Regions from separate parts of the Methylomicrobium album BG8 genome, predicted to be linked through region 1. Evidence: predicted binding sites of a transcription regulator. Region 1 holds the regulator's gene; the other holds the start of a gene.
What was found. The regulator HrcA, encoded in region 1, represses chaperone genes, less so after heat shock. The targets are predictions, from matches to a motif close to TNTTAGCACTCNNNNNNNNNGAGTGCTAANA.
Positions count from the first base shown of each region.

Region 1 (15,687 bases):
GCAAGGTCTATCCCGACCTCAATGCGATTCCCGAGGAGATAGAGCTGGCCGTGATCGCTACCCCGGCCGCTACCGTGCCCGGCCTCGTCCATCAATGCGGAGACAAAGGCATCGGCAGCGTGATCATCATCAGCGCCGGTTTCGGCGAACTCGGCGCGGAAGGCAAACGGCTGCAGGGCGAGATTCTGGACATTGCGCGCCGTTTCGGGATCCGGATCATCGGCCCGAACTGTCTCGGCGTGGTCCGGCCGGGCAGCCGCCTGAATGCGACCTTCGGCGACGGCCCCGTCAAGGACGGCAATCTGGCGCTGTTGTCGCAATCGGGCGCGGTCTGCACCGCGATTCTGGACTGGGCGCAGCAGAACGACATCGGCTTTTCGACAGTGGTGTCGATGGGCGGTGCGGCCGATATCGACTTCGGCGAGGTCCTGGACTATCTGGCGCTGGATACCCGGACGACCGGCATTTTGATGTACGTCGAAGGCATTCGCGACGCGCGCCGCTTTTTGAGCGGCCTGAAAGTCGCGGCGCGGCTGAAGCCGGTCATCCTGATCAAGTCCGGCCGCCACGAAGCCGGCTCGAAGGCCGCGATGTCCCACACCGGAGCGATGGTCGGCGGCGACGATGTCTTCGATGCGGCGATCGAGCGTGCCGGGGTGGTCCGGGTGTATAGCATCGCGGAACTGTTTTCGGCGGCGCGGATCCTGGTCAACAATTATCAGGTCGGGCTGGCGCGCCTCGCGATCGTCACCAATGCCGGAGGACCCGGCGTGATGAGCACCGACCGGGCCGGCGACGTCGGGGTCAAAATGGCCGAGCTGAGTCCGGCCGGAATCGAGGCGTTGAACGGGGTGCTGCCTGCGCACTGGTCGCACGGCAATCCGATCGACATTCTCGGCGACGCGACGCCCGAACACTTCCGGGGTGTGCTGGAAATCTGCCTGCAAGAGCCGAATGTCGACGGCGTACTGGTGATTTTGACACCGCAGGCGATGACGAACCCGACCCGGACCGCGCAATGCGTGATCGAGGCGGCAAAGAATTCCACTAAGCCGGTGCTCGCGTCCTGGACCGGCGGCTCCAAGGTCGAGGAGGGCAGGGCTTTGTTCGAGAACTCCCGCGTGGCGCATTTCGACACGCCGGAAGTCGCGGTCGATGCTTTTTCGTTTCTGGCCAAATACCACGACCACCAGATCCTGCTCAAACAGATTCCTTCGCTCGCGGAAGAACTCCCCGTACCCGATGTCGAAGGCGCGCGGCTGATCATCGAGCGCGTGTTGGCCGAAGGGCGCCAGACGATGACGACCCAGGAATCGAAAGCGATCCTGGCGGCGTTCCGGATTCCGGTGACGCAAACGATCAAAGTCGCGAATGTAAAAGATGCGATGATCGCGGCCGAAACGATGGGGTTTCCGGTTGTTCTGAAAGTGAACATGGCCGAATTCAGCCATAAATCCGACATCGGCGGCGTCAGGCTGAATATCCGCAGCGTGCAGGTGCTGGCCAGCGTTTTTGCCGAAATGGAATCTGCGATTCGTAAGAAGCATCCGGACATCAACGAAATCATAATGACCGTCGAGCCGATGTACGGCTCTTCCAGCGGGCGTGAATTGATGGTCGGAGCGATCCGCGATCCGGTGTTCGGTCCGGCGATCAGTTTCGGGCTTGGCGGAACGATGGTCGAAATTCTGCGGGACAAGTCGGTTGCGTTGCCGCCGCTGAACGCCTACATGGCGGGGCAAATGATCGCAAAGACGAAAGCGGCGAAGTATCTGGGCGCATTCCGGCAATTGCCGCCGATCCATGGCAAAGCCTTGATCGATGCGATGCTGAACATTTCGACGATGGTCAGCGAGTTGCCGGAAATTCTCGAATTGGACATCAATCCGCTGATTGCGGATGAACACGGCGTGATGGCGGTCGATGCGCGAATCAAGGTGCAGTTATCGCATGAGCTGATACCGTATTCGCATATGGCGATCCATCCTTATCCGCACGAGTTGACCGAGCATTACCAGCTCGCCAGCGGCGTCAATATCATGATCCGGCCGATCAGGCCGGAAGACGGCGATCTGGAAAAGGATTTCGTGCACCGGCTGTCCGAACGCAGTAAATATTTCCGTTTCATGCAGGCGTTGCAGGAGCTGACGCCGGAGATGATCGTGCGCTTTACCCAGATCGACTACGATCGCGAAATGGCGTTTATCGCGGTTTCCGAACAGGAAAACCCGCCGAAGGAGCTCGGTGTCGGGCGCTATATCATAAACCCGGACGGGCGCTCGGCCGAGTTCGCGCTGGTCGTTTCCGACGACAGCCAGTGTAAAGGCATCGGTACCCGCTTGATGAAAATGCTGATGCGTACCGCCAAATTCAAGGGCATCGCCTATCTCGAAGGGGAAGTCTTGACCGTGAACAAGCCGATGCTGTCGTTCGTCAGCAAACTCGGCTTCGGCATCGAAGAAATTCCCTCCGAACCTGAAGTCGTGCGTGTGATCAAGGATCTGCGGCAGTAGGGAAAAGGTGAGGCAGGGCGCCGCTTTTCTGCCCTTCCGAAGCGAATGCCCCGGGAGATTGGCGGGTTTCCCGGTCCAGCACGGAGGCAGTGGGGCCGCCTCCGTATCCGTTGCTGGCTTTTTTTATTTTAAAACAACCGCATAACCTTTGTCGAAAGTCGGAATGTGGTGATCCAGCCAGCCTTTGACCATCTGGCCGACATCTTCGGTTACTTCCGCCTGTCCGGCATGGAATTTTTTCTGCAGATCGGCGCAGATATTCACCAGCGCATCGTGTTCGGCCTTATGCGCGCCGAAACCGGCAAACCCGGCCGCGGCCATTTCTTTTTCTTCATGCGCGAAATGTTCGACCACGTATGCAATCAGGTCGTCGAGCTGAGAACCCACCGCCGACCGTTCGGCGCCTCCCGTTGCCAGATCGTACAGTTTGTTCAGTTTGCCGAACAGGACTTGATGCTCTTGGTCCGCAAAGCCGACATGGGTTCCGAATTGTTCTGCTGTCCAGGTGATGAGTGCCATGATTTTTCTCCTCTGAGGATTGTTATTATAAACCGCACAAATATTATGGTTTTTTTGGCGGTAAAAAACAACATTTTTTTTAAGGAAAATAATTCATCGAAGGCCCATTGTTGGCGCAACATCTGGAACGTGATATCGGAGACCGATGGAACTGCCTTTCGTTCGGAACGTCCGGGCTTTTTCCTGCGAGGCCGGGACGGCTTTACAAAGATAGCAAGCGAGGATACCGGACGAGGGCAATCGTCACTCGCCGCACCGCAAGACAATCAGGGAATATATTTCGGAGAAAAAGAAGCGAGGCCCGATTGCCGAGCCTTGCCGAAACAGAGGTTTTTTTTGAATTTAGCCGAGGTTTTTCAACCCCAGCACGTCCTGCATGTCGTACAGGCCGTTCGGCTTATCCTTCAGCCATAATGCCGCGCGCACCGCGCCGTTTGCAAACGTCATCCGGCTGGTCGCTTTATGGGTGATTTCGACCCGTTCTCCGTCGTCCGCAAACATCACGGTATGATCGCCGACAATGTCTCCCGCGCGAATCGTCGAAAAGCCGATCGTCTTGCGGTCGCGCGCGCCGGTGTGGCCCTCGCGGCCGTAAATCGCGCATTCCTTCAAGTCACGGTCCAGCGCCGCGGCGATCACTTCGCCCATCCGAAGCGCGGTGCCGGACGGCGCGTCGACCTTGTGACGGTGATGCGCCTCGATGATTTCGATGTCGCTCTCGTCGCCCATCACCCGGGCGGTCATTTCAAGCAGTTTCAGCGATAGGTTCACCCCGACGCTCATGTTCGGCGACAGCACGATCGCGATATCCTCGGCGGCACGCTCGACCGTGAGTTTCTGTTCCGGCGTATAGCCAGTCGTACCGATCACTAGCTTTTTGCCGGCTGCCCGGCATTGTTCTATCAGTGTCATCGAGGTATCGGGGCGGGTAAAGTCGATCAACAGGTCGAATTGATCGAGCACTGCCGACAGATCGTCCACAACATTGATGCCGATAGTGCCCATGCCGGCCAGTTCGCCCGCATCCTTGCCGACCGCCAGACTACCGGGCCGCGATAGGGCGGCGGTAAACTCGGCATAGGCCGACGCATCGGCCGCCTTGACCAAACAAGATCCCATGCGGCCGGAAACGCCCGCGACTGCAATTCGAAGCATTTTGCTTATCCTGTCAATTTATCGAAAAAATTCTTTACGCCGTCCATGAACGAATGCTCCTGCGGGCTATGATGCTTGCCGCCCCCCATCAGCGATTCATTCAGCTTCGCGATCAGCTCTTTTTGTTCCTTGGTCAGATGCACCGGCGTTTCGACCTGCACCCGGCACAACAAATCGCCGACTGGACCGCCGCGGACCGGTTTCACGCCCTTGCCGCGCAGGCGGAACAATTTGCCGGTCTGCGTTTCGGGAGGAATTTTCAGATTGACCTTGCCGTCGAGCGTCGGCACTTCCAGCTCGCCGCCCAGGCAGGCGGTCGGGAAGCTGATCGGCACTTCGCAGTATAGATTGGCTCCGTCGCGGGTAAAAATCGGGTGATCCTTGACCTGAATCTGCACGTACAGATCGCCAGGAGGTCCCCCTTGCTCGCCCGCTTCGCCTTCGCCGGACAGGCGGATCCGGTCGCCGGTATCGACGCCGGCCGGAATCTTGGCCGACAGTGTTTTGGTATCCTGCACGCGGCCCTGTCCGTAGCATTTGCCGCAAGGGTCTTTGATTTGCTTGCCGGTGCCGCGGCAGGTCGGGCAGGTTTGCTGTACCGCAAAGAAGCCTTGCTGCATCCGGATCTGGCCGTGGCCGTGGCAGGTCGAGCAGATCACCGGCGAGGTGCCTTTCCGGGCCCCGCTGCCCGAGCATTCGTTACAGGTTACCAGCACCTGTACACGAATCTTCGCTTCGGTGCCGGCCACCGCTTCTTCGAGCGTCAGTTCCAGATTGTACCGCAGGTCGGCGCCGCGCTGCGCGCCGCCGCGCGAGCGACCGCCGCCGCCGAAAATATCGCCAAACATGTCGCCGAATACGTCGCTGAAACTTTCCGTGCCAAAACCGCCGCCGTAGCGGCCGCCACCCATGCCCGACTCGACCCCCGCATGGCCGAACTGGTCGTAAGCCGCGCGTTTTTTCGCGTCCGACAAAATTTCGTAAGCTTCTTTGATCTGTTTGAATTTGGCTTCCGCTTTTTGAGGATCGTCCTTGTTCCGGTCGGGATGATATTTCATCGCCAGCTTGCGGTAGCTTTTCTTGATTTCTTCATCGCTGGCATTCCTGTCCACGCCGAGAAGTTTGTAATAATCTTCTTTTGCCATGTGTTGTTATGAGTGGCTTTAAACAAAATTGCAGGAACAGCCGAGCGTCTGTTCCTGCAAGGAAAATGTAGGGCAGGCGAACAGTCGCACCGTTTGCCCACCGTTTTGCGGATGAAACCGGTGGGCGGAAAAGCGCCGCCCACCCTACAAAGTTTTAGCCTTTCTTGTCGTCCTTGACTTCTTCAAACTCTGCATCCACGACGCCGTCATCGGCCGCATGGCCCGAAGCGGAATGCGCGCCGGCCTCGGCGCCGCCTTCGGAAGCCGATTTTTGCGCATAAACGCGCTCGGCCAGTTTACCCGACAGTTCGGTCAATGCATTCGTTTTGCTTTCGATTTCGGACTTGCTGTCGCCCTTGCAGGCCTGTTTCAGTTCCTCGACCGCTTTTTCGATGGCTTCTTTTTCGTCGCTGCCGACCTGGTCGCCCAGTTCCTTGACCGATTTTTCGGTGGCATGGATCAGACTGTCCGCATGGTTGCGCGTGCCGACCAGTTCGGCCAGTTTGCGGTCTTCTTCCGCATGCGCTTCCGCATCCTTGATCATCCGCTCGACTTCCGAGTCGGACAAACCGCTGGACGCCTTGATCACGATCGATTGCTTCTTGCCGGTGGCCTTGTCCTTGGCCGACACGTTCAGAATACCGTTCGCATCGATGTCGAAAGACACTTCGATTTGCGGAATACCGCGCGGCGCAGGCGGAATGTCGGTCAGGTCGAAACGGCCCAGCGATTTATTCGCGGAAGCGACTTCGCGCTCGCCCTGCAGCACGTGCACGGTCACCGCGGTCTGGTTGTCGTCCGCGGTCGAAAACACTTGCGACGCGTTGGTCGGGATCGTGGTGTTTTTCTCGATCAGCTTGGTCATTACACCGCCGAGCGTTTCGATCCCCAAAGACAACGGAATCACGTCGAGCAACAACACGTCCTTGACTTCGCCGCCGAGTACGCCGGCCTGGATCGCCGCACCGAGTGCGACCGCTTCGTCGGGGTTCACGTCTTTGCGCGGTTCCTTGCCGAAGATCGATTTGACCATTTCCTGGACCTTCGGCATCCGGGTCTGGCCGCCGACCAGAATCACGTCATGGATTTCGGATGCCTTCAGGCCCGCGTCTTTCAGCGCGATTTCGCAAGGGCCTTTGGTCTTCAGGATCAAGTCTTCGACCAGCGATTCGAGCTTGGCGCGGGTCAGTTTTACATTCAAATGCTTCGGACCCGTGGCATCGGCCGTAATGTAAGGCAGGTTCACGTCGGTTTGCTGAGCCGAAGACAATTCGATCTTCGCTTTTTCGGCCGCTTCTTTCAGACGTTGCAGCGCCAGCGGGTCGTTGTGCAGATCAACGCCGCTTTCCTTTTTGAATTCGGTCGCCAGATATTCGATGATCCGTGCGTCGAAGTCTTCCCCGCCGAGGAAGGTGTCGCCGTTGGTCGACAACACTTCGAACTGGTGTTCGCCTTCGATTTCGGCGATTTCGATGATCGAAATGTCGAACGTGCCGCCGCCGAGGTCATACACCGCAATTTTGGTGTCGCCTTTCGGCTTGTCCATCCCGAACGCCAGCGCCGAAGCGGTCGGCTCGTTGATGATCCGCTTGACTTCGAGGCCCGCGATACGGCCCGCGTCTTTGGTCGCCTGGCGTTGCGAGTCGTTGAAATAAGCCGGCACGGTAATGACCGCTTCCTTCACTTCCTCGCCCAGATACGCTTCGGCGTCTTTTTTCAGCTTCATCAAGACACGCGCGGAAATTTCCGGCGCCGCCATTTTCTTGCCGTGCACCTCGACCCAGGCGTCGCCGTTTTCGGCTTCGACGATTTTATAAGGCACCATGTGGATGTCTTTTTGTACGACATCGTCCTTGAAGCGGCGGCCGATCAGACGCTTGATCGCGAACAGAGTATTTTTCGGATTGGTGACCGCCTGACGTTTGGCGGACTGGCCGACCAGCACTTCGTCGTCATTGGTGAAGGCGATGATCGACGGCGTGGTGCGCGCCCCTTCGCTGTTTTCGATCACTTTCGCGACGCCGTTTTCGAGCACCGCCACGCAAGAGTTGGTCGTGCCTAAATCTATTCCGATAATTTTAGCCATTGAATGCTCCAGACTTGAATTTGTTTAGATGGTTAACGTTGATTTGCAATATGGGGCCTGTTTATGCGAGTTCAAGCCTGTTCATCGATAATCGGGGTATCCTGCGACGGTTTTTGCGGCGCTTTCGCGACCACCACCATCGCCGGACGGAGCAAACGGCCATTCAGCGTATAGCCTTTCTGGAAGACGTTGACGACCGTATTCGGCTCGGCGCCTTCGATTTCCTGCATCATCATCGCCTGATGCTGTTCGGCATTGAAAGGCTGTCCGAGCGGATCGACGGTTTCGATGTTGAATTTATTGAATACCGCCTCGAGTTGCTTCAAGGTCAGTTCGGTGCCTTCGCGGAATTTCTGCACTTCCGGGCTGTCGCCGGTAGCGGCCTGCAGGCCGAGTACCAGGCTATCCATGACCGGCAACAAGGCTTTTGCGAAATTCTCGAGCGCGTATTTGCGCGCGCTTTCGATGTCCCGCTGGGTTCTTTTGCGGAGATTTTCCATTTCGGCGACCGTTCTGACCGCCTTGTCCCGGCTTTCCTGAGCTTTTCGTTCGGCATCGTCCAGTTTTGCCTGCAACTGTTCTACCGTCGGCTCTTGCTCGGCCAGTTCGGTTGCCGGCGCTTCGGCTTCCGCCGCAGCCTGGTTCTGCACCTCAGGCCGGGCCTCGGTTTTTACTTGGGTTTCCAAGTTTTCCTGTTCGTTACTCATTCAAAAGATCCTGCAAAAAATGGTTATATGCCCGGTTGGGGGCACCCGAAATTATCATAGGGGCTATGATGGGGATGCGGATTTCGGATTCAAGGCTGCGCTCAATAATTTTGCAGTAATGTCCACATACGGGATGATTTTTTCGTAGGCCATTCGGGTCGGTCCGATCACGCCGAGCACGCCGACCACTTCGTCGCTGACCGAATAGGAGGAGGTCACCAGGCTGCAATGGTCGAAGGCCTCGTAGCCGGATTCTTCGCCGATGAAAATCTGTACGCCGTCGGCTTTCATGCACTGATCGAGCAAATGGATCACGCTCTGTTTCTGGCTGAACGCTTCGAACAGGCTGCGCAGCCGGTCGCGGTCCGACAATTCGGAAAATCCCATCAGATTGGTTTCGCCGCTCAGCACGAAATCTTCTTTCTTTTCGTCTGGTTCGAAAGCCATCTGCGCCATCTTGATCGCATCGAGCATCAACTGGTTCATCTGTTCGCGGTCATCCTGCAGTTCTTTCAATACGGCATCGCGTACCGCCGCCAGGCTGCGTCCGGAATACACCGAATTCAGATAGTTGGCTGCCTGCTGCAATTCGGCCGGACTGAACAGGCGGGAAGTATGAATGATCTTGTTATGCACTTCCTGTTCGTTGGTTACGAAGATGACCAGTACCCGCGAATGAGATAACGGCAGGAATTCGATATGGCGCAGATACAGCATTTCCCGCTTCGGCAGAGTAACCACGCCGGCCATCTGCGACAGTTCGGAAAGCAGGCGCGAAGCCGCCTCGAGCGTCTGTCCCCTATCCTCGATCCGGGACAGACTCCCCTGCAGACGGGTGATTTCCTGGAGCGCCAACGGCTTGACCGTCAGTAGGCTGTCGACGAAAAGCCGGTATCCACTGACCGTCGGCACCCGGCCGGCGGAAGTATGCGGCGAATGGATCAACCCCATGTCCTCGAGGTCGGCCATGACGTTGCGAATGGTGGCCGGGCTCAGCTTCAAGTCTGAATCTTTTGCCAGCACGCGCGAGCCGACCGGCTGCCCATCACTGATATAACGCTCGATCAACGCTTTCAGCGATTGCAGGGAACGTTCGTTTAGTTGCGGATGACTCACACTCACCTCTAACAGAAATCGTTATTAGCACTCTCTGAATACGAGTGCCAACTGAACAAATTAGCAATAACAGGACCAGTTGTCAACCGGACGGCTCGATTAAGCCAGGCTAATCACACTATATATAGTGCGGGATATAGTGCGGGTGCTAATTGATTCACATCTACGCAGACTTGATCCCAGCTAAGCCCCCGCGCTCATTAAATCCAAGGAATAGGGATCATACACGCTTACCCTGTAAGCGATTTACGACAGCCTGAATCGATATCTGATAAATATTAACCAATAATGAGAAATCCCCCGGCTCTGCCGGGGAGACAGCGAAAGTTTGACATTCAGCGGAGTCCATCAGGAAACTCAGCATCGTGAACCGCCAAGTACACGATAGAGGAGAACCTGATGGACGAGAATGAAAGCTTAAGTCACTCCCGCTGGGAGTGCAAATATCATGTGGTATTTATCCCGAAATGCCGGCGACGCACTTTGTATAAAGCATTGCGTCAGCATTTGGGAGAGGTCTTTCGAAGGCTGGCGAGCCAGAAAGAAAGCCGGATACTGGAAGGGCATTTGATGCCAGATCATGTCCATATGTTGATTGCGATACCGCCGAAGTATGCGGTGTCGCAAGTGATCGGTTTCGTCAAAGGGAAGAGCGCCATCCATTTGGCGCGGGTTTATGGAGAGAAGAAACGAAATTTTGTGGGGCAACACTTTTGGGCGCGGGGTTACTTTGTTTCGACGGTGGGTCGAGATGAAACGATGATCCGAGAATACATACGGCACCAGGAACAAGAAGACCAGCGAATTGAACAATTGAATCTTTGGAACTGAACGCCACCTTGAGGTGGCTATTAAATTAGGGGCCGCGTTAGCGACCCCTTATACCGCTTTGAGCGGTTCACAACATAAAGCCCCCGGCTTTGCCGGGGGATATTTACTATTATCTGATAATAGATTCTTATTTTTTTGACGCTTGTATTCGAGATGACTTTCGTAAATGTTCAATTAGGGGAGAACCCGCCGAGCGTATCGCTCCTTGCGACTACGAAAACGCCTGTCGGCAATAACACGAATGCAAAAGCAATTTTTTTGTATAATCGCCAGATTTACCGGCTCCTATCGACCCATGCGGACTTCTTTCAACACCATCGGCATCATCGGCAAACCCAGCGATCCCAGCATTGCCGATACATTGTCGCTGCTTTACGATCATCTGCTCGGCAGCGGTTATCGAGTGATCCTAGCGACTGACAGCGCCGTTTGTATTGATAGTATCGACAGCAGGCCGATCAAGGCGGAACCGCCTGAGACGCTGGGTCAGCATTGCGACCTGGTAATCGCGGTTGGCGGCGACGGCACGTTTCTGGCCGCTGCCCGCGCGATCGCGCATTTCGACATTCCGTTGATCGGGATCAATCTTGGCCGTTTGGGCTTTCTGGTCGATATTTCGCCGGACGAATTGCCCGGCCGCCTGCATGCGATCCTCGAAGGCCGTTATAAGGCCGAAGAGCGCTATTTTCTGCGCGCGAAGATCGTCCGCGAAGGCGAGGTCATTCACGAACAGACCGCGCTGAACGAAGTTGCGGTACACCGCTGGGTCACGCCGAGCATGATCGAGATCGTCACCCGGATCGACGGCGTCTTCCTAAATTCCCAGCGCTCCGATGGCTTGATCGTGTCGACCCCGACCGGTTCGACCGCTTACGCGCTGTCCGCCGGCGGGCCGATCCTGTCGCCGTCGCTGAACGCTTTGGTCCTGGTGCCGCTGAATCCGCACACGATGTCGAACCGGCCGATCGTGATCGACGACAGCGCCGAGATCGAGCTGAGCTTTTGCCAGAACAAGCAAATCAATGCCTTGGTTACCTGCGATCAGCTGCAGATTCCTGACGTATTGATCAGCGACAAGATCCTGATTAAGAAAGACCCGAAACCGATTAGAATTTTGCACCCGGAAGATCACGATTTTTTCCATATCCTCCGCGAAAAACTGAACTGGAGCAATGGGTGAGGGCGCAATGCTGTTGAATTTGAATATTCTCGATCTGGCCGTAGTCAAGTCGCTCGACCTCGATCTCGAAAAAGGCATGTCGGTTTTAACCGGCGAAACCGGGGCCGGCAAATCGATTCTGTTGACCGCGCTCGGGCTCGCGCTCGGCGACCGCGCCGATTCGGGCTATGTACGACCGGAGGCGAAACGCGCGGAAATCAATCTCGAATTCGATCTTGACGATGCGCCGTTCGCACGCGACTGGCTGGCCGAGAACGAACTCGACGACGACGACAGGTGCCTGATCCGGCGGGTCGTAAGCGATGACGGCCGTTCAAAGGCGTATATCAACAACCGCCCGGTCACCCTGCAATCGCTGCAGGAGCTCAGCGAAAAACTGGTCGAAATCCACGGCCAGCACGCGCATCTGACGTTGCTCGGCGCGGACGAACAGCGCCGCCTGCTCGATGCGTTCGCGAAAAACCAGCCGCTGCTCGACCGGCTAAACGCCTGTTACCGGCAATGGCATCAGGCGCACCGGGAGCTATCCGCACTGAGAAAAGCCAGCCTGGACCACAGTGAGCGCGAGGAATTGCTGCGCTATCAGCTTGATGAACTGGCCCAGCTCGACCTCGCGCATTTCGATTACCAGGCCTTGTCCGACGAGCACAGCAAGTTGGCCAACCTGGGCCACATTCTAAGCAGCGGCCAGCAGCAGCTCGACGTGCTGTACGAAAACGACCAGGTGTCGGTGCTGCGGATGCTTGGCCACTGCGTGAGCGAATTAACTCATCTGGCCCGTTTCGCGCCGGAACTGAACGGCGTGTGTTCCCTGCTTGCGGAGGCGCAGATCCAGGTCGAAGAAGCCGCGCTCGACCTGCGCCGCTTTCTCGAATTGCAGGAAGCCGACCCGAAACGCCTGGAAGAACTCGAAAGCCGGATCGGAATGATCCAGAGCCTGAGCCGGAAACACCATGCCGCTCCGGAGGATTTGCCGGAGCTCGCGCAAAAGCTGGCGCATGAGCTCGACAACCTGACGCACAGCGAAGAAAGGCTCGGCGAACTCGAAGCGGACGTCGCCAAATATCTCGAACAATACCGCCAACTGGCGGTCGAATTGACTGAAAAGCGGCGTGAAAGCGCCACCAGGCTCGGGCAGCAGATTTCGGCGATGATCAAGGAGCTCGGCATGCCGCAGGGCGAGTTTCGGGTCGAATTGAGCGAGCCCGACAGCCGCGAGCCGAAACCGAACGGGCTCGACAGGATCGAGTTTCTGGTTAGCGCAAATCCGGGCATGCCGCCGAAACCCCTGGCGAAGGTCGCCTCCGGCGGGGAGCTTGCGCGGATCAGTCTGGCGATTCAGGTCACGACCTCGAGCGACAGGACCACGCCGACGATGATCTTCGACGAAGTCGATTCGGGCATCGGCGGCGGCATTGCGGAAATCGTCGGCCAGAAGCTCAGAAGCTTGAGCCGCGACCGCCAAGTGATGTGTGTGACCCATCTCCCGCAAGTGGCCGCGCAGGCGCATCATCATCTGTTCGTCGCGAAGAACCAGCAGACCGACATCACGTCGTCGACCGTGCGCGTGCTCGACGGCGAAGCACGCATTCTGGAGGTCGCCCGAATGCTGGGCGGCGTCAATCTCACCGAAAACACTCTGGCACATGCCAGGGAAATGCTAACTTTAGGGAACTCACAACCATGATTCGATTTCCAGCCGAATGGGAACCTCAATCCGCCGTTTTGATTGCATGGCCGCATGAAACCGGCGATTTCATCCATCTCGACGAGGTGGAATCTTCATACCGTTTCATCGCGGAAACGATCAGCCAGTATCAAAAGCTGTTCATCGTCTGCCGCGACGAGGTTCACGAAAACCGGATACGCGGGCTGATCGGCATAAATCATAATATCGTTTTCATCCATGCGCAGGTCAACGACATCTGGGTCCGCGACACGGTCTTTCTGACCGTCGAAGACGACGGCATGCCGGTGCTGGTGAACCTGCGCTTCAACGGCTGGGGCGGAAAGTATGCGTATGAACACGACGATGCGCTGAACCGCAATTTGCTGGCCGCCGCCTTATTCCATGGCGTAAAAACCCGCGACGTCGATTTCATTCTCGAAGGCGGCAGTGTCGAAAGCGACGGTAAGGATACGGTCATGACCACCCGCCAGTGCCTGCTGAATCCAAACCGCAACAAGGGGTTGACCAAACACGAGATCGAGCGCGAACTCGGCCTGATTTTCGGCGCTTCGCGCGTGATCTGGATCGACCAGCCGAATTTGCCAGGCGACGACACCGACGCGCATATCGATACGCTGGCACGGTTCTGCAATGCGCATACGATTGCTTATACCTCCGCCGACGACGAGACCAATCCGCTCTACGAGAGCCTGAAGCGCATGGAGAGCCAGCTTCAATCCCTGAGCACCTGGGGAAACAAGCCCTATCATCTGGTTCCGCTGCCGTTGCCGAAAGCGATCTTCGACGAAGAAGGCCGCCAGTTGCCGGCCAATTATTCGAACTTCCTGATCATCAACGAGGCGATCATGGTGCCGATTTACGACGACCCGACGGATGCGGTTGCGCTGGAACGGCTGGCCGGCTGTTTTCCGGACCGCAAGATCATTCCGACTCCCTGCCGGCCGCTGGTGCATCAATACGGCAGTCTGCACTGCATGACGATGCAATTCCCGGCCGCGGTGTTCAAATAAGCGGTCTTTCGAGTCCGGGCGGCAGGCGGACCGGCCTGCCGTCTGTTTTTTATAGGCAGATATCCGATGAAGGTAGGATGGATGGAGGCGTCAGCCGAAACCCATCGACCGAGGTACGGTATGGCTATGTGTGATGGGTTTCGCTTCGCTCTACCCACCCTATCATCATAAACCTGGTCAAGCTTTATTTTATGTAGGGAGATTCCGATGAAGTCGCTAGCTTCTGCGTTGGTCCTGATTGCCGTTCTCGGCCTTTTGACCTATACCAATCCGAAAATGGACGAGTATGATCGATTCATCAGTCAACGGATTATCGAAAGGACCCGGAAGGCTCAAGATCCGCTCGAAGGCATGATCGGTTCGGTTTTGGGCGGTTTCGCGGCCAAAATGCTGGGCCGGCAGACATTGCGGAAGGATTATCTTTTTTTCAGCACTTACGATACCGCGCTTGGCGAGAAGCATATCCGTTCGGTCGGCATCCTGAATCGTTTTTTTCTGATAGAAGACCCGGTTTTCCATGAGTAGTCGCCTCAAATTTCCGGAAATGAACCAACTTTCGGCGCGGTGAGTCGTAAACTTGTGCATGATGTAACCAGTTTTCTCTTTGAATTAGGTTTCTGTTGCCCGAATGGGGGGCAGTTTTTCCATCAGGAAGCGGCCATGAACAAACATTTACAGTCAGTCAGAGAATTTCGGGAACACTTCGGTTTTTCGAGAGAAGAAGGACGTCTTTCCGACATGACCATCGTATTGCGCCAGGCTTGGCTGATGGAAGGTGGTAAGCAGGTTTTTCTGGCGATCAAGCAGGGCGACATGACGGTCATTCTGGCCAGGTTGACCGGCCTCGCTTATCTGGCTTTAAATGCGGTCGCGATGCAGGGCGCCGAAGTGAACATGCAACCGGTAAGCTGGCAGCACGACGGCTCGGTTCTCTCGCTGATGCGGTTGATCGGCGACCGGATCAATGCCTGTTCGTCCGGCCTATCCGAAGATTATTCGGCGCTTTACTGCGCTTGCGCGCAATTGTCCGGCGGATTCCTGAATGCGGATTTCGACAAATCTTTCGGCCTATTCCATCGGCACCAAATGGAAACGGGCACGGGGCGCGGGCAGGGCGCCGAGGATCGGAGCGAAGTCGAGTGGAACCGTCTTCCCGATCTGAGCGATTGCCTTTATGAATGAGGCACCAGTTTATTCGAAATCCAGTCCCGCCTTTTTCCAGGCTTTCGCGCCGCCTTCCAGGTTGAACAGGTTGCGGTAGCCCAATTCATACAAAGATTTCGCCGCCGCATTTCCCATCGGCCCGCTTCGGCAATAGAGATAGATGGCGGCATTTTTATCCTTCGGCAGTTTGTCCAGGTATTTCCCCACCTCATCGTAGGGAATGAAAAGGTCGGTGCCTTTGATGTGCCGCTGCTGCGGCGTATGCACGTCGACCAGAAAAATATCCTGATGCAGCATGGCTTGCCGTAATTCGGCAGGCGATAGCATTTGAACATAGTCCGGCTTTTGAAACCGGCATCCCGCCGTCAAGATGAGAATAGCAAGGATTCCGAAGCGTTTTTTGATCATAATATTTATGCCGTAGAGAGCCATCCAAAGAAAGAGAACATGAACGGCGGCTGCGAGGACGCCTTCCCAAAATCCTGGCAGCCGTCTCGCCAAAATCTTTAGTTCGTCATAAAGTCGGACAGATTTCCTTTTCCTTTTTGTCCCAGAAATTGGTAGCTCACTT
Region 1 is NZ_CM001475.1:2,303,212-2,318,898, forward strand. It holds gene METAL_RS09915 (bifunctional acetate--CoA ligase family protein/GNAT family N-acetyltransferase) at 1-2,513, shown strand, start outside; gene METAL_RS09920 (bacteriohemerythrin) at 2,637-3,032, opposite strand; gene dapB (4-hydroxy-tetrahydrodipicolinate reductase) at 3,375-4,187, opposite strand; gene dnaJ (molecular chaperone DnaJ) at 4,193-5,332, opposite strand; gene dnaK (molecular chaperone DnaK) at 5,487-7,418, opposite strand; gene grpE (nucleotide exchange factor GrpE) at 7,490-8,125, opposite strand; gene hrcA (heat-inducible transcriptional repressor HrcA) at 8,189-9,241, opposite strand; gene tnpA (IS200/IS605 family transposase) at 9,641-10,072, shown strand; gene METAL_RS09955 (NAD(+) kinase) at 10,368-11,252, shown strand; gene recN (DNA repair protein RecN) at 11,260-12,939, shown strand; gene METAL_RS09965 (agmatine deiminase family protein) at 12,936-13,952, shown strand; gene METAL_RS09970 (DUF4359 domain-containing protein) at 14,160-14,477, shown strand; gene METAL_RS09975 (nucleoside triphosphate pyrophosphohydrolase family protein) at 14,613-15,134, shown strand; gene METAL_RS09980 (rhodanese-like domain-containing protein) at 15,144-15,443, opposite strand; gene METAL_RS09985 (SDR family oxidoreductase) at 15,623-15,687, opposite strand, start outside.

Region 2 (15,687 bases), 1.7 Mb from region 1:
GGTGACTGGGACTTCTGGACCGATTGGAAAGACCGTCGTCTGTGGGTAACCGTATTGCCAATCGTTGGTATTACTTTCCCAGCCGCTGTTCAAGCAGTTGTGTGGTATCGTTGGCGTCTGCCATTCGGCGCAATGCTGGCTGTTCTGGGCCTGCTGTTCGGCGAATGGGTTAACAGATATTTCAACTTCTGGGGATGGACTTACTTCCCAGTTAACTTCGTGTTCCCATCACAATTCGTTCCAGGCGCAATCGTTCTGGACGTAATTCTGATGCTGTCTAACAGCATGCAGTTGACTGCGGTTCTGGGCGGCTTGGCTTATGGCCTGTTGTTCTATCCTGGCAACTGGCCGGTCATCGCTCCATTGCACGTGCCAGTTGAATACAACGGCATGGTAATGACCCTGGCTGACTTGCAAGGTTACCACTATGTAAGAACCGGTACTCCAGAATATATCCGGATGGTTGAAAAAGGTACTCTGAGAACTTTCGGTAAGGACGTTGCTCCAGTATCTGCATTCTTCTCTGGTTTCGTGAGTATCATCATCTACTTCTTGTGGCACTTCTTCGGTAAATGGTTCGGCAGCACCGCATTTACCCAAGCCACCTAATTCTTATTAGGTTCTGAGGCTAGTAACACAATAAATAAATGGCTAGTGGATAAATGAACAATTTATCAACTAGATACTCAAGAATAAATAGATTCTCTATTATTAGAGGAGGATATATGAAGTTAATTAAAGACAAGGTAGCAAAGTTGTCCTTTGTCGCACTGTTGCTGACAGTTGCAGCAGCGATGTTCTATACACCAGCTGCATCCGCACACGGTGAAAAGTCTCAGGCGGCTTTCATGCGTATGCGTACTATTCACTGGTACGATCTGAACTGGTCGAAAGAAGTTGTTAAAGTCAATGATACAATGACAATTTCTGGTAAGTTCCTGGTATTCTCAGGCTGGCCAGAAACTGTGGACAAACCGGAAAGCGCTTTCTTGAACATCGGTATTCCAGGCCCAGTATTTATCCGTGCTGGATCTTGGATTGGTGGCCAATTGGTTCCTCGTTCCGTTTCTCTGGAACTGGGCGAAACCTATGAGTTTAAAGTTCTTTTGAAAGCACGCCGTCCAGGTGACTGGCACGTTCACACCATGATGAACGTAGAAGGCGGTGGCCCAATCATCGGTCCTGGCAAATGGGTAACGGTTGAAGGTTCTATGAGCCAGTTCACCAACCCAATCACCACTTTGACTGGCCAAACTGTTGATCTGGAAACTTACAACCTGAGCAACACCTACTTCTGGCATGCTTTCTGGTATGCTTTCGGTGTGGCTTGGATGGTTTACTGGATGCGTAAGCCAATGTTCATTCCACGTCAACTCGCAGTGGAAGCTGGTAAAGCTGACACTCTGATCACTGCAACTGACAGAAAAGTCGCTTTGGCTTTCGGTGCTGGCGCGATTGGTATCGTTGCTTTCACGATGGCACAAACCAACTCTGAATACCCAATCACCACTCCTCTGCAAGCAGGTTTGTTGCGTGGTATGAAGCCTCTTGATCTGCCTACACCAACTGTTAGCGTTAAAATTGACGACGCTACCTACCGTGTACCAGGTCGTTCAATGAACATGACTCTGACTGTGACCAACAATGGTGACTCTGCGGTCCGTTTGGGTGAATTCAACACCGCTGGCGTTCGTTTCTTGGATGCTAACGTAACTGAAGACACCACCGGCTATCCAGATGACTTGTTGGCTCCAGAAGGTCTGACTGTTAGCGACAACAGCCCACTGGCTCCAGGCCAAACCAGAACTATCCAAGTCACTGCGTCTGACGCAGCTTGGGAAGTATATCGTCTGGCTGACTTGATCTATGACCCAGATAGCCGTTTCGCTGGCTTGCTGTTCTTCCACGACGAAAACGGCAACAAGCAACTGGTCCAAATCGACGGTCCTCTGATCCCAACCTTCATCTAATCGAAGATTGCTGATCTAATAACAATAATAAATCATTAAAAAATTGGAACCCCCGCAATTCAAGTAGTTGCGGGGGTTTTTTTATGGGAGAGAATTCAGAATTGGGTTGTAGGAAAGGCTAAAGCATTTTCAAATCGTATAAACGGAAACTTTAATCGATTGGAAGCGTCGCCCATGTTTTGTTAAAAGAGGTCCTGATGTCGAAAGCTTATCCGATGGATTTAAGGACGCGGGTGATCGAAGCCTGCGACGAAGAGCAGGTCATTGCCCAGGCGGTCAGTGGCTCAAGGTAAGCCCTTTGTTTGTGGGTTTGTGGAGTAGTTGCAGAGCAGCAGTGGCGGTGTGGAGAGTGGCACGTTGGAAACCAAAGCTTACGCGAGAGCCAACCTTTGTTATTGCCGATGCATGACGAGACTCTGCGTGCGCTGTTGATTCAAAAAAGCGCTGGCGGCCGAGCAAGCACGTGAAGACGTGCGTCCTCGGATTTTCGAAAGGATATGTCAGCCAAGAGGACAGCAATGCGAAAGCTTAAAGAAATCCTTAGAGCATTTTCGCTTTGGGTATATGGCCTTCGAAAGGAAAGCACGTCATTCCGGTAGAGCCTGCCCCGGTCAGGGATTGCCAGACGACTGCACCCGTAGGGTACGTGTGCGTACCCTCAATGTCGAAAGGTACGCACAGCGTACCCTACGGGGCTGGACTTAACGGCTGGGCACCTTTCAGAAGGTGAGGACTTCCCTTACGCGATATGAAAATGCTCTAGACTACGAGAGGGACCAGGTCCTCACCACACTGATCTTGGTGCTGGCACTGATTTGCCGAATACTTAAATCGGTACTGTAACGCAATTGGGTTGGCGAAGCGGTAGAAGTTCATGCGCCGACGCTTGCCGGACGTTTATTTTCGTCACCAGCGCGTCGCGCGTATCATGCCCGTAAATTTTACCCCGTCGTCCCATCCATCCTTCACCCATGCCAGAGAAACATAATCGGACACCCGGGCGATTAATGAACTGGATGCAGACCTTGAGGTTCTTGGGTCAAGGCTCAATTACAGCGTCAACTGCTGCATCTGGAACAGATGTCATGCGCCACGGTACAGTCGGTCGAGCGACTCGCAAGCCGGCAATGAAGGTCAAAGTTTTCCAATGGCTCCGGTGCAGTCTATACGCAGCCGGCACCATCTAAAGCCCCTCCATAACGGCTGCGCAGGTTCGTGGTGCTCCCGATTTCATCCAGAAACACCGCTAGGACACAGCGCGTTGCGATTGCCAGGCTTCTCATTGATCCTGTTTGGCAGCCACATTCTCATACTGATGCTCACTGGCGAACCGTTTTTTTATAGTGGTAGCCCAGCTTTTGACGTAGAAATTGATCGATAGCGAGAATTGAAACGGTCAGAACCATTGGATGTGCTGAACGCAGTGAACGCATCATTCGCAACCGATGCGGCTCCTGCGTCGGCGCGTCCTACAAACCATAATTCTAAGTTTGAAGGGTGTTGCGATCCGACTTCGCGGGCCGCTTTGCCGCTTACGCGATCCGTAAACATAACGCTTCCGAATAAGGAGGATCTTGGATAATCTTTACGGCAACAAGAATTTCATTTGATTAAACCCGGATGATCATGGCAAGTGGATCGGGAAGAGGCAGTAAGCAGGATTCAAAGAGAATCTTATAACTTGCCGAGGTTGAAGGCATGTCTGCGGGATTGGTAACGATGAATGACTTTATTCACATAATTCTGCGTTTCGGGATAGGGCGGTATGCCTTTGTATTTGTCTACTGCGCCTTCCCCGGCATTATAAGCCGCAGCCACCAGTTCGATGTCGCCGTTATATCGATCGAGAAGCCAGCGTAAATAACGAACACCGCCTTTGACATTTTGACTTGCATCGAAGGCATCCCGTACACTGAAACGCGTGGCCGTTGACGGTATCAGCTGCATAAGCCCCATGGCATTGGCTTTGGAACGGGCGTTGACCTGGAAAGCCGATTCGACACTGACGATGGACAAAGCCAGCCTGGGGTCGACTTGATGCCAGGAGGCGATTTGCTTGACCATATTGATAATCCAGTGACGATCCTTTCTCAGTGAAGAGAGAACTGCATCCAAAGTAGCGTCGTTGAACCCTCGTGAATAAAGCTGACCGCGTGGCGGCTTAGTATTCGAAAGAACGCAATCGGGCAACTTGTCGGAGCTATAAAGAATGGTTTCAAGCATTTTGCCGGCTTCCGAATGCCCTTGTTGAGCGGCGGTGGCAAATAAAGAGGCGGCGACTTCCCTATTTTCAGGAACGCCTTGGCCGAAGGCAAACAGCATGCCCAGCCGGTAATAAGCTTCAAGAGAGCCGTTTCGGGCAGCTTTGCAATAAAGTACCGCCGACTCCCAGGGATTAAGAGGTTCGAGCTTTCCAGCCTTCGTCAATAATTTTTGCTGGCCCTCTTCAATGTCTGTATAGGCGTAAGATGCAGAGCAATATAAAAACGTTAAAAAAATCAAAGAAGTTAATCTGGACATGTAAGGCCCCCATTTTTAATCGTAATTAAATCATAGATGAGGAAAGTAATAAATCCAGATTTCAAAATAAAATCTTAATAAAATGTCAATTAGCCGTTATATGAAATAGCCTAATAATAAAATGCTTGTATATTAAATAATTGCGGAATAATTAAAATTTATTAATAAATAGAATATAGTAACTATATGATTATTGTGGTGCATCAATGAAAGTGCGGTATTTTGAGATAAAACCTGAGCAAATTTGTGCTGTGGTCGAGAGACGATGGCAAAACGATCCTCGATTTTTTATAAGCCCAGCATCAGCACTTGACCGTGCTGCTTAAGCCATAGCTGTGCGCAGCGATAATTTGGAAGATGTTGGGCGACGAGTGACCAAAAATGCTTCGAATGATTTTTTTCTTTGATGTGGCATAGTTCGTGGACAACGACATATTCCAGAATCTCAAGCGGAGCCAGCGCCAGAAGCCAGTTAATGGTGATATCGTTATGAATGCCGCAGCTGCCCCAGCGCGATCTTTGAGATTTGATGGTAATCGATTTCGGGAAAAGCTGATGTTTGGGACCGTGTTGAAGCACCAGCTGTTCTACGGTGATTTTGACGTTGTGCTTCATCCACCGGATAATGGCGGAGCGAATCTCCTCGCTGTTGACCGTCTCCCATTGCGTATGAGGGATGTGTGCCTTGAATACATCGGTATGCTCGATCTTGATTCTTTTCAATCTTGTCGGTGCCAAAGACAAAGGATAGGTTTTTCCCCGATAAGGAACGGGAGCGCCGTGATGATAAGTTTTGGGCGCGAGGCTTTGACTATGTACTTTACGGGCTTTTAGTCTTTGCATCGTGGCAGTAATCCAAGGCCACTTTTCCTTGACGAACTGGTGCAGTACGTCGTCCGAAACATCAGGCGGTGCGATCACTTCAATTTTTTCGGCGGTGACGACGATTCGGGTTCTAGACGCTCTCGACGTACGCTTGATTTGGTACGACAGGGGTTTCATCGGGCTAAAAAGGATTTTTAAGCATTCTGAGCTTGAGATCGTTCCACAAACTTAGCCGATCCGAATTGCCTACCTGTTTGCCGGCATTTCGGGATTTGGCAATCCATAAACCGGTACCGTTAAAGCTGTAAACCGGCAATAAGTCGGTGCGCTGCGTAGCCGGTTTGATGTCGGGGATCAAGTTATCGAGCACTTCTGGAACCGCCTTGGGCGTTTTGAAATAAGTCAAGACCATATGCGCCTGATTCAATCGTAACGCTTTAACATAGGTGATGCGCATTTTATTTTCATCGACGCCCAGTTCTTTCAGTGTAAAGTATTTAGCGATCGCGAAATCCTCGCAATCGCCAGCGCCCGTTGCGAGAAATTCCAAAGGAGTCGCCCAATAATCTTCCACTTTCCAATGTATTATATCGTCAACGAATAACGAATTCAGGTTAAAAAAATCATTAACTTTGTCAAGTTTGTCTTTTTCGGGCAGATTTTTAGCGGAACGGAGCAGGTTTTGCCATTCGATCAGGCGGCGTTCGGCTCGGTCACCATACTTAGCTTTTACCTGAAGCAGTATTTCGCTGGTCAGTTCAATCCAGCCTAATGCATTGCACGCTATCGCAAGGCTGAGGAAAAAAATGGCCAGCTTGACGGGAAGAGGACGTAAAAGGCTCGGCATGGCGTTTGTTTATTGAGGCCTCTTCTGTAGCGCATCATCAGCGGCTTGCGCCGTCGAGCCCGATACTCTTGACGATATCGAAATCGACATCCGCGCGGACGTTTTCGGCAAGGATGGAAATGTCCAGCAATTCGCCGATTTCTTTGACGGTCTGTAAGAACGAGATTTTTTCCTCATTGCCTTGTAAGCCGTTGCTCAACTCCTGGCTGAGGCGGACGAAATCCGGCTTTAACATTTTGAGCTGATTGAGCGACAGCGAATGGCTGTCGAAGCGTTTAAGGATGACGCGTACGCCGGAAGCATGTAAAAAATCAATGAATTCATGATAGGCTTCGAAATTCTTGGCTACCGCATAGGCAGAAGAGCAAATGATCAATCGGGCGGCGGCAGAAGTATTCTGTTTCAGGAGATTTGAGAACCATGTCCTGAAACCGCTGTTTTTGATCGTTCGTGTCGAAATATTGATGGCGATATGCTGCGCGGAAGAGGTATTGTTTAAATGCGCGACGACTTTCTCGATCATGCCGCAATCCAGGGCGACGATCTTTTCATATTTTTCGGCAATCGAAACGAATACCCCGACCGGCAGAGGGACGCCTTGCTTGTCGAAGACCTGAATAAAAGCTTCCTCCATTAAAATCCGGTTATCGGCGATATGAATTATCGGGCCGATAAACTGAATTTTATAGAAATTCCGATCGACGATGTCGAATACCAGCGCTTTCCATTCGGTGACATCCTTTGCCTGTTCGCCGCCTGTTCTGATGTAATAGCTGTTAGGGCCGATCACGACAGCCTGTTCATAGGCCTCGTGGGCGGCGGGCAATATTGTTTCGGGAGAGCTTAACGGGTCGACAGCCACTACGCCGATATGGCCGATGTCGTTTTTCTGATGGACGCGGCCTAATTCGGTCAAGGCAAGGCTCAAGGATTTTGCCAGTTTTTCGGCTTCAGGCCACTGGAGATTGCGAGCCAGTACAGCGAATTCCGCGCCATAGAAATGATAGACGGTGGCTTCGGCCGAAAAGATTTCCGAGGTTTGCTTCAATTGCGAAGCGCAGCTTTGCAGAAAAGCATCGATCGCTTCGCTGTCGCGTTCTTTGACAAGGCTTGCCAAGCTGTCGGTTTTGACCAGAAAAAGAAAACCGTCGGTATTTTCCAGATAAAGCTGTTTCAGGTCGGAATCGAAAGTACTTTTATTGTAAAGGCCGGTCAAGCTGTCGAGCTGCAGTTTACGGCCCAGAGAAGACAGTTTGTCGTTCAGGTTCGCCATCACGCCGCTTAATTTGCGCGACATGAGATTCATCGAGTTTGCGACATTGTTAACTTCGATGGTCCAGGGTAAGCGAGTGATGGTTTCGAACTGGCCTTCGGCAATTTTCAAAGCAAGATCGTTGATGTGCTTGAGCGGTTTCAGCGTGAAGCGCAGCGCGAAAATCAACAGGCACACCGATAACAGGAACGAAACCAAAGAATAACAGAACGCACTTTGGGCTTGCTGATAAAGCTTCAAATAGGCGTAGCCGGGGTTGACCGTGACATAAACGGTGCCGCCGGGCGTCCACCCCGCGCTGATTTCGCTTTCCGCGGTTGCAGGTTCCATCGGCAGCAAATTCACGAACCAGTGCGGCACTTCATCGAAAACCTGGTTATTGCTTAATTTGACTAACGTTTTGTTTTCAGCATTATCCAGCTTGATCTCTTTGTAATAGCCCATGTCAAATATGGCGCTGATCATTGTTTTCAGGATCGGGTCGGATTCGTTGACAATATGGGGACTTAAGGAGAGCCCCAGCGAGGTCGCGGTATCCTGCGCATGGACTTGCGATTCTACTTGCAGATAACTCCTGATATTGTGGATGCTGATGACATAATTGACGATGAATATCGCTAAAAACAGCGCTGAAATCAGGAGTAACAGTTGCTTGGATAATGTCATGAAATGAGTCTGCCAACGATGAACAAGATAAAAGGCTCGAAACAGAAATCTTTATTCAACCAAGTTTAGACTATAGATTTCAAAACCGGAAAACCGGAAAACCGGAAAACCGGAAAACCGGAAAACCGGCAAGCGGCAAGCGGCAAGCGGCAAGCGGCAAGCGGCAAGCGGCAAGCGGCAAGCGGCAAGCGGAAAAACTCTGCCGGCAAAATCCGCTGTATCGCTTGTTTGGCAGAGACGATAAAGAAAAAAGCCCCGGCTGAATTCACATTCAGCCGGGGCTCTGGATTTAAAGCGAAAAGGCTTTATTCATGCAGGGCAACTACATCATGCCGCCCATACCGCCCATGCCGCCCATTCCACCCATGCCGCCCATATCCGGCATGCCGCCGGCTTTATTGTCGGCTGGCGCATCGGCGATCATCACTTCGGTGGTCAGCATCAGGCCGGCAACCGAAGCCGCGTTTTGCAGCGCGGTGCGGGTAACTTTCGCAGGGTCCAAAATACCCATTTCGATCATGTCGCCGTATTGGCCGGTTGCTGCATTGTAGCCGAAGCTGCCGGAGCCTTTCTTGACTTCGTTGAAAATGACAGAAGGTTCGTCGCCGGCGTTCGCAACGATCTGCCGCAGAGGCTCTTCGATTGCGCGGCGCAGAATGTTGATGCCGACCGTTTGGTCATGGTTCGCACCTTCCAGATTTTCCAGGGCGGAAATCGTACGGACCAGCGCAGTGCCGCCGCCGGCAACGACACCTTCTTCAACCGCCGCGCGGGTGGAATGCAGCGCGTCTTCGACGCGGGCTTTCTTTTCCTTCATTTCGATTTCAGTCGCCGCGCCGACCTTGATCACCGCAACGCCGCCTGCCAGTTTGGCCAGACGCTCCTGCAGTTTTTCCTTGTCATAGTCGGAAGTCGCTTCCTCGGCTTGCGCACGGATTTGCGCAACGCGGCCCTTGATTTTTTCTTCGGAGCCGGCGCCGTCGATGATGGTGGTGTTCTCTTTGGAAACCTGAACTTTCTTCGCCGTACCCAGCATCGACAGTTCGGCTTTTTCGAGTGACAGGCCGACTTCTTCTGCGATTACGGTGCCGCCGGTCAGTACCGCGATGTCTTCCAGCATCGCTTTACGGCGATCGCCGAAACCGGGCGCCTTAACCGCCGCGACCTTGACGATGCCACGGATCGTGTTCACGACCAGCGTCGCCAGCGCTTCGCCTTCCACGTCTTCGGCGATGATCAGCAGCGGACGGCCTTGCTTGGCCACCGCTTCCAGGATCGGCAGCATTTCGCGGATATTGGAGATCTTCTTTTCGTAGATCAGGATCAGCGGATCGTCCAGCTCGACGCTCATGCTGTCTTGCTTGTTGATGAAGTAAGGGGACAGATAGCCGCGGTCGAACTGCATGCCTTCGACGACATCCAGCTGGTTGTCGAGGCCGGAACCTTCTTCGACGGTAATCACGCCTTCCTTGCCGACTTTTTCCATCGCTTCGGCGATGATGTTGCCGACCGACTCGTCCGAGTTGGCGGAGATCGTGCCGACCTGCGCGATCGCCTTGTTGTCGGTGCATGGGGTTGCAGAAGCCACGATCGCATCGACCGCTTTGGTGACGGCCAGATCGATGCCGCGCTTCAGGTCCATCGGGTTCATGCCGGCCGCAACCGCTTTCAAACCTTCGTTGACGATCGCCTGCGCCAGCACGGTCGCGGTGGTGGTGCCGTCTCCGGCCACGTCGGAGGTGTGGGAGGCCACTTCCTTGACCATTTGCGCGCCCATGTTTTCGAATTTGTCTTTCAATTCGATTTCTTTTGCAACGGATACGCCGTCTTTAGTGATGGTCGGTGCGCCGAAACTTTTGTCCAGAATCGCGTTGCGGCCTTTGGGACCCAGGGTAACCTTGACGGCGTTTGCCAGGATATTGACGCCTTTCGCCATCCGGCTGCGTGCGTCATCGCCAAAATATACGTCTTTTGCTGCCATTTTAATTCCTAATCCAATGTGTTGATGGTTGTGATTGCGTGAGGGGGAGGCTTAGCCCAACACACCCATGATGTCGTCTTCGCGCATCACGATAAGTTCTTCGCCGTCGATCTTGACTTCATTGCCGGAATATTTGCCGAACAAGACTTTGTCGCCGACCTTGACTTCCAGCGGACGCATTTCACCATTGTCGAGCACTTTGCCGGTGCCGACCGCCAGGATGACGCCCTGGCTTGGTTTTTCGGCGGCAGAACCCGGCAGCACGATACCGCCTGCGGTTTTGGTTTCTTCTTCAACGCGTTTGACTATCACTCTGTCGTGTAACGGACGTATTTTCATCAATCTCTCCTGAAAAAATTAAAGGTAAAAAATTATTAGCACTCGCGTTTAATGAGTGCTAATAATAAACGGGTTTTGCAGTCTGTCAAGTTCTTTGGCATCATCCTCGCCACTTTAGCCAATTCAAATGACTCATGAATGACAACCAACTTTTGCGTTACAGCCGCCAAATCATGCTGCCTCAGATCGATGTCGAAGGTCAGCAGAAACTGCTTGCCGCCAAGGTGCTGATCGTCGGCGCCGGCGGGCTCGGCTCGCCCGCTGCGATTTATCTGGCGGCGGCGGGTGTCGGTCATCTGGCGATTTTCGATCACGACGATGTCGACTTGTCCAATCTGCAAAGGCAAATTGCGCATTACACCGACGATATAGGGACCGCGAAAGTCATTTCAACCCGGCAGACTTTGAGCCGCCTGAATCCCGATGTGGATGTCCGGGTGGTCAAGCGGCGGATCGCCGGTGAGGAACTGGCCGCAGAAGTCGAAGCGGCCGATGTGGTGCTCGACTGCAGCGACAATTTCGCGACGCGCTTTGCGATCAATCGGGCATGCGTCGAACACCGAACGCCGCTGGTGTCGGGAGCCGCAATCCGTTTTGAGGGGCAGGTCGCGGTATTTACGCCGGGCAAAGGAGACAGCCCCTGTTATAACTGCCTCTATCGGATGGACGGCGACGAACCGCTCAATTGCGCGACGAACGGCGTCATAGCGCCGGTGACGGGAATCATCGGCGCCATCCAGGCGATGGAGGCGATGAAGTTGATCACAGGCATTGGCGAAACATTGACCGGGCGGCTGCTCTTGCTGGACGGGCTGACGATGGAGTTCGACACGATGCGGTTCAGGAAAAATCCGAAATGTCCCGCATGCGGCAGAGTCGCTTCGAGTTGATATTTTTTTGAACGATGCGGACAGGTTTCGTGGGGGCGAGACTAACGCGGAAAGACCGGAGATGTTCGAATTCGCTGGTCGAACGAGGGGGAGGGAAACCGTGCGTTTACCGGCTTTTTTCGGCGCTGCAAAAAAGACGGCTTGACACGGTATTGAGCATGAGATACTAATAGAACTAGCGACTTGATTGACTCTACGCCGAAAAGAGGCGGCGGGGCAGCGCCGGGGAAATTTGGACGCGCCTTCATTGTCCGTGATGATTTTTAAAGCAAAGACGCTCGGTAAAAGGCCGGGATAAAAGAAAAATGTTTAAACGGAGTCGCCCGCATTCCGGCGACAGACAAGACGGAATTCTCGTGGCAGTTCCGAGCCTCTGCTCCGCGATTGAAGATATTTCCGGATGAATGTAAGGCGTTAAGGCGAAGTTTTTGCCGGCCGCTCTCATACGCTTGTAAATACCAGGGTTCCGGTATGATCTCATCTGGATGATTATTTTTGAAAATCGGCGGCAGGTCTGCCTGACGCCTCTGTTTCGATGATAGAGTTTCCTCATCGCTTTCGTTTGGTTTTCCCGATTCATGCCGGGCATTCGCCCACCGGGGGCGCATATGATTGTAGAAGGTACTGGGAGTCCGTTGTCAGGATTCGGTTTGCGGAGCCGGTGCTCATGATTAAGGCCGGGGACGTAGAGCCTTCGAGTCGACGAAGCCCCAAGGCGGTGCAGGAACCGGATTTTCGAGTGCTCTTCGAATCCCTGCCGGGCTTGTATCTTGTGCTGAATTACGATTTCAATATCGTTGCGGTCAGTGATGACTATGCGCGCGCCACCATGACCCGCCGGGAAGAAATTATCGGCTGCGGCATTTTCGACGTTTTTCCCGATAATCCTAACGATCCGTCCGCCGATGGCGTGCGCAATCTTCAGGCTTCCTTGCTATCCGTGCGGCATACCGGAAAAGCCCATGCGATGGCCATTCAAAAATACGACATTCGCAAGCCGGAAGCGGAAGGCGGCGAGTTCGAGGAACGTTACTGGAGTCCGCTGAACTCTCCCGTTTTCGATGCCGATGGCACGCTTGCCTATATCATTCACCGGGTCGAAGATGTGACCGAGTTTGTCCGGCTGAAGCAGCAAGGCATTGAACAAAGCGAGCTCACCGAAGAGCTGCGCGAGCGGATGAAAAAGATGGAGGCTGAAGTCTACCTGCGTGCGCAGGAGACGGCCAGGGCGAACGAAAGCCTGCGCATCAGCGAGGAAAACCTCTTGGTTACCTTGAACTCGATCGGCGACGCCGTATTGACGACCGATGCGGCGGGGCGGGTGACGCGTCTGAATCCGAGAGCCGAACGGCTGACGGGCTGGCAGCGCAGGGAAGCCATAGGCCGTCCGGTTGCCGAGATCTTTCATATCGTCAATCAGGAAACGCGCCAGCGGATGGCGATTCCGGTCATCGAAGTCCTGGCGAGAAGGGCGGTTCGGGGGCTGGCGAATCATACGGTGCTGATTGCCCGTGACGGTACCGAGCGTTCGATTGCCGACAATTGTGCGCCGATCCGCAGCCGGGACGGCGAGGTCATCGGTGCCGTGCTGGTTTTCCGCGACATCACTGAAGAATATGCTACGCAGAAGGCCTTGCGCGACAGCGCTATCCATATTCAGACTATTCTCAACAATATGGCCGACGGCATCATTACGATCGATGAAAAGGGCATCCTCGAAACGGCAAATCCCGCCGTCGAGCGTATCTTCGGATATGCGCGTGACGAACTCATCGGACGAAACATCAAAATGTTGATGTCGCCGTCCTACCATGACGAATACGACAGCTATGTGCAGCGTTATCTCGCTACCGGCGATGCGCGTATCATCGAGCGAGTCCGCGAGATCCAAGGGCGCCGTAAAAATGGCGACATCTTTCCGCTCGACCTGAAAGTCAGCGAAATGTGGCTGGATGTCGGGCGCCGGCTCATCGGCATCGTGCGCGACATTACCCAACGCAAAGAAACCGAAGCGTTGCTGCAGCAGGCAAAGGAAAAGGCCGAATTCGCCAATCGCGCGAAAGATTCGTTCCTGGCAACCATGAGCCATGAGATCCGTACCCCCCTCAGTGGCCTGTTGGGCATGCTGGAGCTGCTCGCCCTCACGCCTCTCGACAAGGAGCAGAAAAAAACCTTGCAGTCGGCCCGCGATTCCGGGTACAGCCTGCTGCGGATTTTGAGCGACATTCTCGACTGGTCGAAAATCGAAGCCGGCAAGCTCGGACTCTCGGTACAGGCGACTTCAATCGCTCAGCTCGTGCAGGATGTGGTGAATACCTATGCGCATGTCGCCAGCGCGAAGAAACTGATCCTGCAGCATGACGTCGATGAGCTGATCGGCCAGGCACATCTTGTCGATTCCCTCAGGCTTTCGCAGATCCTGAACAATCTCGTCAGTAATGCGATCAAGTTCACTCCGGCGGGCTCGGTTCAAATACGCGCCGAATTGCTCGAACCATTCGACGGCGCTCAAAAAATACGCTTTTCGGTCAGGGATACTGGCATCGGCCTCGATCAGGCGCAAAAAGCTTGCCTGTTCCAGCTTTATGCGCAGGCTGCCGAGAATACGGCCCGGATGTACGGCGGCACCGGACTGGGGCTGGCGATCTGTAAGCGCCTCGCCGAAATGATGAACGCCCGTCTCGATCTGGAAAGCGAGCCGGGACAAGGCTCGACTTTCAGCCTGACGCTGATCCTGCCTTTGACCGAGAATCTGCCGGTGCAGCAACTCGCCCGGGATGCCGGGCGAGTTGTTGTCGAACCACTGGCTGCGGATGCTGCCAGTGCCCCGGTCGTGCTGGCCGTCGATGATCATCCCGTCAATCTTGCGCTCCTGGTGCGGCAGATCGAAATTTTGGGATTGCGCGCCGAAGCGGCTCAAGATGGAGAAGCGGCTTTGGCGATTTGGCGGAGCCGGCGGATCGACGCTATCGTCACCGATTGCCATATGCCGAACATGGACGGCTATGAACTTGCCCGTGCCGTTCGTAAGGCCGAGTTTCGGGAGGCGCGCCCGCCAATACCGATCGTAGCCTGTACGGCAAACGCTCTTGGCGAGGAGAACGAACGCTGCCGTGCCGCCGGCATGGATGAAGTCATGGTCAAGCCGACCAATCTGCGTGTGTTACGGGAGATGCTCTTGCGGAGGCTTCAATGGCATGGCATGGACGAGGCGGCGGCTTCTTTTGAAGACGCCCCGCGAGAGGACGATGCGCCTGTCGATTTTTCCGCGCTTGCCGATACCGTCCCGGATAAGGCGGGGCAGATTGCGCTGCTGCGCAAATTCCAGCTTCATCAGCGCCATGACCGCGAACAATTGCAGAAGCGCTTCGAGGAACGGGATATGGCCGGCGTGGCGCTCATGGCGCACCGTATCAAAGGCGCCAGTAAAATGGTGGGCGCGCGCGAACTCGCGAATGCCTGTGCAGCCATCGAGCAAGCCGCGAAGCGGAACGATTTCGATGCCGCAGGTCTCGGCATTCAAATCCTGGCCGATGCGGCGCGCAAGTTTGAAAGTTATGTCTCTGGATTGTCCGATGCCGAATGAACATATTTTGAGGAAAGCCGATGAGGCCGGAGAATTGCATTTTCTCGTCGTTGAGGATGATGACTTTCAACGCGAAACGCTGGCCGACATGCTGTTGTCCATGGGGGCGAAGTCGGTGCGGCAGGCGGGAGACGGTAAACAGGCGCTGGAGATATTGCAGGCGCAATCCGCGCCTGCGGTCGACATTGTGCTCAGCGACCTGGAAATGCCGGAAATGGATGGGATGGAATATTTCCGGCACATGGGGAGTTATTACGCCGATATTTCACTGATCATCATGAGTGCTCTGGATGCTGCCTTAATCGCTTCGGTGGAAGCAATGGCGCGGGCCTACGGAATCCGATTGCTGGGCGCGATCGAAAAACCCGTAACCCGGTCCCGCCTGCAAACGCTGATAGCCCGGCATGAAGCCGTCTGGCCGAAGCAGGAGAGGATAGCCTCTTTGCCGGCAAACTTTTCTCTGGAAGAAATTCTGGCCGGTTTGGAGAAAGATCAGTTCGAGCCGTTTTTCCAGCCGAAAGTGGACGTCGTTTACGGGCAAATCAAAGGTGTGGAAGCATTGGCCCGATGGATCCATCCGGAGCATGGCGTGATCGGGCCCCATGCGTTTATCGAAGTACTCGAACGTAACGGCAAGCTCGATGGCTTGACCTTCACCATCCTGAAAAAAGCCGCGTTCGCCTGCCGGCGGCTGCATGAAAGCGGCCGGAAGCTGAGCATGGCGGTCAATATTTCCCTGACTTCGCTGACCGATACGACGCTGGCGAACCGGATTACGCAGGTCATGCAC
Region 2 is NZ_CM001475.1:3,982,640-3,998,326, reverse strand. It holds gene amoA (bacterial ammonia monooxygenase, subunit AmoA) at 1-609, shown strand, start outside; gene amoB (bacterial ammonia monooxygenase, subunit AmoB) at 726-1,970, shown strand; gene METAL_RS17415 (transglycosylase SLT domain-containing protein) at 3,645-4,490, opposite strand; gene METAL_RS17410 (M48 family metallopeptidase) at 4,779-5,492, opposite strand; gene METAL_RS17405 (transglutaminase-like cysteine peptidase) at 5,497-6,162, opposite strand; gene METAL_RS17400 (bifunctional diguanylate cyclase/phosphodiesterase) at 6,200-8,101, opposite strand; gene groL (chaperonin GroEL) at 8,424-10,082, opposite strand; gene groES (co-chaperone GroES) at 10,134-10,421, opposite strand; gene METAL_RS17380 (HesA/MoeB/ThiF family protein) at 10,556-11,311, shown strand; gene METAL_RS17375 (PAS domain-containing hybrid sensor histidine kinase/response regulator) at 12,051-14,897, shown strand; gene METAL_RS17370 (EAL domain-containing response regulator) at 14,887-15,687, shown strand, end outside.
Region 2: a site for HrcA is predicted at 10,455-10,485, ahead of groES (co-chaperone GroES). Genes of this name have one in related genera too.